2 regions of the Sphaerisporangium rubeum genome follow, and region 1 is predicted to be linked to the other one. Evidence: riboswitches for the same ligand, from Rfam matches in the RefSeq annotation. Region 1 holds a riboswitch; the other holds the start of a gene.

Region 1 (3,348 bases):
TCCGACGAGGTGCTGCACGCGGCTCGCATGTCCCCCTTCAAGATCGCCGGCTCGCTCACCGAGGACGAGACGGCGCGCCTGCACGAGGCCATCGTGACCACGTTGCGCGAGGCGATGGAGCGGTCACGCGGCATGGCGGCCAAGGACCTCAAGGCCGAGAAGCGCTCGGGCCTGCGTGTGCACGGCCGTACCGGCGAGACCTGCGCCACCTGCGGCGACACGATCAGGGAGGTGTCGTTCGCCGACTCCTCGCTCCAGTACTGCCCCACCTGCCAGACCGGCGGCAAACCCCTGGCGGACCGTCGCATGTCCCGCCTGCTCAAGTAGCCGGCCCCGTGTCCCGGCGCGCGCACGGCCCACGACCCGCGACAATGGTGCGCATGAACGTGCCAGAGATCGAGGCCGGACAGGTGCCGGAGGACGTCTTCCTGCTCGACGTGCGCGAGCCGGAGGAGTGGCGTGCCGGTCACGCACCCACCGCCGTGCACATTCCGCTCGGCATGCTCCAGCAGCGGGTCGACGAGTTGCCGGCCGGCGTGCCGGTCTACGTGGTGTGCAAGGTCGGCGGCCGTTCGGCGAACGCCGCGGCGTGGCTCAACCACATCGGCCGCGAGGCCGTCAACGTCGGTGGCGGCATGATGTCGTGGGCCGCCGCGGGCCGTCCGATGGTGGCCGACCACGAAGGTAAGCCTTTCGTGGCCTGAGGTCTGACGACGGCCGGTCAACTTTTCCGCTGAGTGCCGCGTCTCATCCTTTATGGGACTTTTCTTACGCGGCACTGCTGCGGCCGTCGCCTTGCTCGTCACCACGGAGCTCGTCTCCACGGGGTCGGTCGCGGCCCAGGCCGCGGCGCCGGCCGATCAGTGGAGTCTCGTCCGTGACGACCGCCGCGACACCTACGATGCGGTGACGGTGACCCCAGGTGGCGCGGCCTGGGTCGCGGGGACGCGGCGCACAGGCAGCGGCAAGACCGAGTCGCTGTTGCTGAAGGGCCGGACCACCTTCAAGCGCGTCACCGGGCCCGGCTTCCGGGTGAAGCGGCTGACATCGGCGTCCGACACCAGGGTCTGGGCCTTCGGCACGTCGCGGTACGCCAGGTGGGACGGCAAGCGCTGGCTGGTCAAGCCGTGGCGCCACGGCCGGATCGATCAGGCGTACTCCATCGGCGCGAACCTGTGGGTCATCGAGGACTCCACCACGTTCCCGTCGGCCGGCAAGACCGGGTGGAAGGCGCGGTCCACGGTGCGGCGCCTGGTCGGGTCGACGTGGCGCAAGGTTCCCACGCCGATCGTGGTCAAGGGAATCGACGCCAAGTGGGCCGTCGGCTCGGCGCGCGGCAAGGCGGCCATGGCCCGCTGGGACGGCAAGGCCTGGCGCACGTACGCGATTCCGGCGGTCCCGTCCGCGCACCGGGGTCAGATCTCGGAGCTGACCGATGTCGCGGTCGACGGTGAGACGGGCCGCATGGTGGCCGTCGGCTGGGCCGCCTGGCCGTGCGGCGGCGCGTCCTTCTGCGGTGAGACGCTGCTGCTGACGGGCTATCCCAACAGCTTCACCTACAAGGTCCGCACCGAAGCGGGGTTCCAGCCGCGGGCTCAGGCGGTCCCCGACCACAGAGGCGGGGCCTGGGTCGTCTACACCAAGGGTGGGGTCGGCAGGTTCCTGCACGTCCGCACCGATGACAGCGAGTCGGATTATGTCGAGTCAGGCGTCCTTCCTGCCCCGGCGGGCCGGAAGACGTTCGTCCGTGACCTCGCCGTGCAGCTGGAGAGCCGCACCGTCTTCGCCGTCGGCGGGGCACCCTCCGGCCGTCGCGACGGCCTGATCTGGGCCTACGGCCGCTGAGGCGGGCTACCGGTGGCCGATCGTTAACGAATAGGGCATCATGGGGGCCGAGATGGGATGATCCATCCCATCTCGCCACAAAATCCAACGCGGGAGCTCGGGCGGAACCGGGCTGAGAGGGCGGCTCCTCTACGGAGGCGCGTCGCCGACCGCATGAACCTGTCCGGATAATGCCGGCGTAGGGAGTGTGCGATGTCGCCTGCCGTCGACGAGGCCCCGCTGACCCTCGACGAGGCCCCGCCGAAGACGCTCGGCGCGTTCGACCAGGGGGCATTCTGGGCCAACCTCGGGGTGAGCCTGCTGGGGTTCTCCGGGGCCCTGCTGCTGCTCGATCCGCTCGGCGGCGCTCCGCTCGGGCTCGGCGCGGCGGTGCTCGCCGCCGTGGTGGGGAGCCTGATCGGCACGACGATGGTCGGGCTCGCCGCCGTGCCGGGTGCGCGCACCGGTGCGCCGGCGATGGTGCTGCTGCGCGGGCTGTTCGGCGCGCGGCTGTCGTACGTGCCGACCGTGCTCAACATCGTGCAGATGTTCGGCTGGGGTGCGTTCGAGCTGTGGGTGATCGCCAACGGAGCACAGGCGATCTTCGGGGACGCCGTGCCGTACTGGGTGTGGGTGGTCGCGGCGGGAGTGCTGACCGTCGCGCTCACCATACGGCCGCTCGGCATGATCCGCCTGCTGCGCCGGTTCGTCACGGCCGGCGTAGTGATCGCGATGGTGTGGCTCACGGTCGCGCTGGTGCGGCAGGCGCCGAGCCTCGGCACCGGGAGCTGGCACTCCTTCGCGCCGGCGGTCGACTACGTGATCGCGCTGTCGGTGTCGTGGGTGCCGGTCGCCGCCGACTACGCGCGCCACTCGCGGTCCGGCCGCGCCGCGTTCGGCGGGGTGGTCACCGGGTACACGATCGCGCAGGTCGCGTGCCTGGTGCTCGGCATCCTGGCTCTCGCCGTGGTGGGGAACGACCCCGACCGGGTGTGGGAGGCGTTCGTCGCGGTGCCGCTCGGCGGGCTGTTCTTCGGCGTGCTGGTGCTGCGCGAGACCGACCAGTCGTTCGCCAACGTCTACTCCACCGCGATGTCGCTGCAGAACCTCATGCCGCGCGTGGACCGGCGGGTGCTGTCGGTCGTCGTCGGCGCGCTGACCACGGTGATCGCGCTGTTCGCCGACGTGAACTCCTACGGCGCGTTCCTCGGCGTGATCGGCGCGGTGTTCGTGCCGATGTTCGCGGTGCTGGCCGTGGACTACTTCCTGCTCGGCGGGGCCGCGCGGTGGGACACCTCGTCGGGTGCGCCGTCGCGGTGGCTGATGGTCGTGCCGTGGGTGCTCGGCTTCGTGGCCTACTGGGTCGTGACCGCGAGCCCGACCGTCGGCTGGTGGGACGCGGTGTGGGCCGCCGTGCGGGACGCCGTGGGCTTCGAGCACCAGCCGTGGATGAACGCGGCGCTCGCGGCGTTCGCCGTCGCCGCGCTGGTGACGTACCTCACACGGCTTCTTCCAGGCGGAGCA
Region 2 (3,348 bases), 2.8 Mb from region 1:
AGCGGGGCCAGCAGGACACCGCCGCGGTGGTGCCCCGTGGCGAACAGCAGGCCCGGCAGCGACGCGCGGCCGATCACCGGGATGTTGTCCGGGGTGCCGGGACGAAGGCCCGCCACGGTGCCTGTCACCTCGAGCTCGGTGACACCGGGCACGAGTTCACGCGCGTCGCGCAGCAGCTCGTACAGCCCTCCCGCCGTCACCCGCGTGTCGAACCCCATCTCCTCCTGAGAGGCGCCGAGCACGACCTCGCCGTCCCGGCGGGGCACGAGGTAGGCGGACGAGCCGTGCACCACGCCGCGCACGCAGTGGCCGAGGAATCCCGGCGCGCCGCGCAGCCGCATGATCTGGCCCTTGACCGGCCGCACCGGCGGCAGCACCCCGGCCGGCAGCCCGTCCAGCGTGCCGGCCCAGGCGCCGTTGGCGAGCACGACCTGGCCCGCGGCGATCGTGCCACCGCCGGCGAGTCGCACCCCTGTCGCGGCGTCACCGTCGACGACCACAGCGCTCACCTGCTCGCGGACCAGTCTCACCCCGCGCCGGCCGGCGGCGGCCAGCAGGGCCTCCGCGACGCGGCGCGGGTCCACCCAGGCGTCGTCGGCGGCGAGCACGCCGCCGCGTACACCGGGGGCGAGCATCGGTTCGAGCCTGCGGCACTCACGGCCGGTCAGCCGCTCGGCCGGCAGCGACAGTTTGGCCATGAAGTCCGCGAGCTCGCCGAGCGCCGCGAGGTCGTCGGCGCCGAACGCCACGGCGAGCGTGCCGTCGGCGCGGTGGTCGACGTCCACGCCTGAGTCCTCGGTCAGCTCGGCGGCGAAGGCGGGCCAGCGGGCCAGGGACGCGAGGCCGAGCCGCAGCAGTGGTTCCTCGGTGTAGGTCACCTCGCTCACCGGCGCGAGCATGCCGGCCGCCGCGTGGGTGGCGCCGGACGCGGGGGAGGGGTCGGCGACGGTGACGGACAGGCCGAGCGCGGCGGCGCGCCAGGCGATGGACAGCCCGATGACGCCGCCTCCGACGACGCAGACGTCGGCCGGGCGGGTGAGGGGGGAGGCCGTGGCGGGATCGCCATGCGGCAGGTTCACGTGGATCTCCGCTCCCTTCGCCGGCATGATCCGGATCAGGTCTGTGGCGGTCGAGGGCCGGCAGCCCTCCTCTCAGCCCGGTCTCGCCGGACTCCCGCGCGTACTTGCGACACTAGCCTATTCCTGCCCTCGTACGGCATGCGCACCCGCTTGGGTAGTTTCATTACCGCGCGTACCGGATAGTGAGCCAATTCGTTACCAAATCGCCGTTGGCAAGTTACCGGCCCGGCCGCTTAGGGTCAGGTTGTGAATCATGTCGCGGTAGTAGGCGCCGGGCTGGCCGGTGTGCGGAGTGTCGAGGCGCTACGGGCCCGAGGATTCAAAGGGCGCATCACTTTGATTGGGGAAGAGACCCATCGTCCTTACGACAGGCCTCCCCTTTCCAAGGCGGTGCTACAAGGAGATCTGGACTCCACGGTGGTCGATTCCGACTTCGGCGCGCTCGACGTCGATCTGCGGCTCGGAGTCGCGGCCAAAGGGCTGCGCGAGGGCACGCTGGAGACGACCGAGGGCGAGCTGGAGTTCGACGGCCTGATCATCGCGACCGGTGCGGCGCCGGTGCGACTGCGTGGCGAGGGCCCCCAGCACGTGCTGCGCACCATCGACGACGCGCTCGCACTCCGGGAGCTGATGACGGACGGCGCCAGGGTCGTGATCGCCGGCGCCGGATGGATCGGCGCCGAGGTCGCCACGGCGGCACGAAAGGCCGGCGCGCACGTCGTGGTCGTCGAGGCGGCGCGCACGCCGCTGGCCGGCGCGCTCGGCTGCGAGGTCGGCGCGTTCACCACCTCCTGGTACGCCGACGCCGGCATCGATCTGCGGCTCGGCACCATGGTCGGCTCGGTGGACCCCGGCGGGCTGACCATGATGGACGGCTCATGGATCCCGGCCGACGTGGTGGTGACCGGCATCGGCGTGCGGCCGAGCGTCGCGTGGCTCGCCGGGTCGGGGATCGAGCTGGACAACGGCATCGTGGTCGACGAGCACCTGCGCACGTCCATGCCGGGGGTGGTCGCCGTCGGCGACTGCGCGAGCTGGTGGTCGCGCCGGTTCGGCCGCCGCCTGCGGGTCGAGCACTGGGACACCGCGCTGCACGCGCCGGAGACCGCCGTGGCCACCATGCTCGGCGGCACCGCCGTGTACGACCCGGTGCCCTACTTCTGGTCCGAGCAGTTCGACCACATGCTGCAGTACGCAGGAAACCACGACGGCGCGCGGCTGGTGATGCGCGGCGATCCGGCGGCCGGCGCGAAGTGGGCGGCGTGCTGGTTGACCGGCGACGACCGGCTCACGGCGATCCTCACGGTGGACCTGCCGCGCGACCTGGTGCAGGGCCGCCGTCTCATCGAGGGGGGTCAAAGACTCGATGTGGATCGTGTGCGGGACCCCGCGACACCCTTGCGTGACTGCACATGACCCGTCTGGGGTGTTTGCGGAGTCCCGGGACGTGGTAATTGTGGGTTCGTGACGCTCTCTGTTGCACAGATCGACCGGGAAACCGACCAGTTAGTAGGCGAATGGCTCCCTCTCACCGAGGTGGGCAAGCGGCTCGGGCTCAGCGCCGGCCGTGCGAAGCAGCTTCTGAAGGACAAGAAGCTCATCGGAGTCCGGCGCGGCGGCCCTGAACCCGAGGTCCCCGCTGTGTTCCTCCACCGCGGTGACGTGGTGAAAGGCCTCCCCGGCACCCTGACCGTCCTGTCGGACGCGGGGTACGACGACGTGGAGGCCCTGCGGTGGCTCTTCACGTCCGACGAGTCCCTGCCCGGGGCGCCGATCGACGCGATCGTCGCGGGCAGGCACACCGAGGTGAAAAGGCGTGCCCAAGCGCTCGCTTTCTGACGCCAGGCTCTACCTCTGCACCGACGGCCGCCGCGCGCGCGGCGACCTGGAGCCCTTCCTGGACGCCGTGCTCGGCGCGGGTGTGGACATCGTGCAGCTTCGCGAGAAAGGCCTGGAGGCCACCGAGGAGCTCGCGCTGCTGGAGGTGTTCCGCGCCGCCTGCGACCGGCACGGCGCGCTGCTCGCGGTGAACGACCGGGCCGACGTCGCGTACGCGGCCGGCCCGGACGTGCTCCATCTCGGCCAGGACGATCTCCCGGTCCCGGTGGCACGCGAGATCGTCGGCCAGGACATGCTCATCGGCCGCTCCACGCACGCGGCCGGTGAGGTGTCCGCGGCGGCGCGGGAGGACGGGGTGGACTATTTCTGCTGCGGCCCGGTCTGGCCCACGCCGACCAAGCCCGGCAGGCCCGCTCCCGGCCTCGGACTG

What was found. A riboswitch is a leader RNA that binds a small molecule or an ion and turns the genes downstream of it on or off. The one in region 1 is predicted to bind thiamine pyrophosphate.
Region 2: it holds a riboswitch for thiamine pyrophosphate, as region 1 does, so the genes downstream of both, thiO (glycine oxidase ThiO) here and BJ992_RS31810 (purine-cytosine permease family protein) in region 1, are expected to answer to the same signal.

The regions. Positions count from the first base shown of each region.
Region 1 covers NZ_JACHIU010000001.1:7,464,373-7,467,720, reverse strand. Annotated here, with positions in the region: gene BJ992_RS31825 (Fpg/Nei family DNA glycosylase) at 1-327, shown strand, start outside; gene BJ992_RS31820 (rhodanese-like domain-containing protein) at 372-704, shown strand; gene BJ992_RS31815 (hypothetical protein) at 757-1,845, shown strand; TPP riboswitch at 1,925-2,047, shown strand; gene BJ992_RS31810 (purine-cytosine permease family protein) at 2,038-3,348, shown strand, end outside; gene BJ992_RS31805 (methylated-DNA--[protein]-cysteine S-methyltransferase) at 3,323-3,348, opposite strand, start outside.
Region 2 covers NZ_JACHIU010000001.1:4,659,891-4,663,238, reverse strand. Annotated here, with positions in the region: gene thiO (glycine oxidase ThiO) at 1-1,079, opposite strand, end outside; TPP riboswitch at 1,075-1,187, opposite strand; gene BJ992_RS20020 (FAD-dependent oxidoreductase) at 1,326-2,495, shown strand; gene BJ992_RS20015 (Rv2175c family DNA-binding protein) at 2,544-2,918, shown strand; gene thiE (thiamine phosphate synthase) at 2,896-3,348, shown strand, end outside.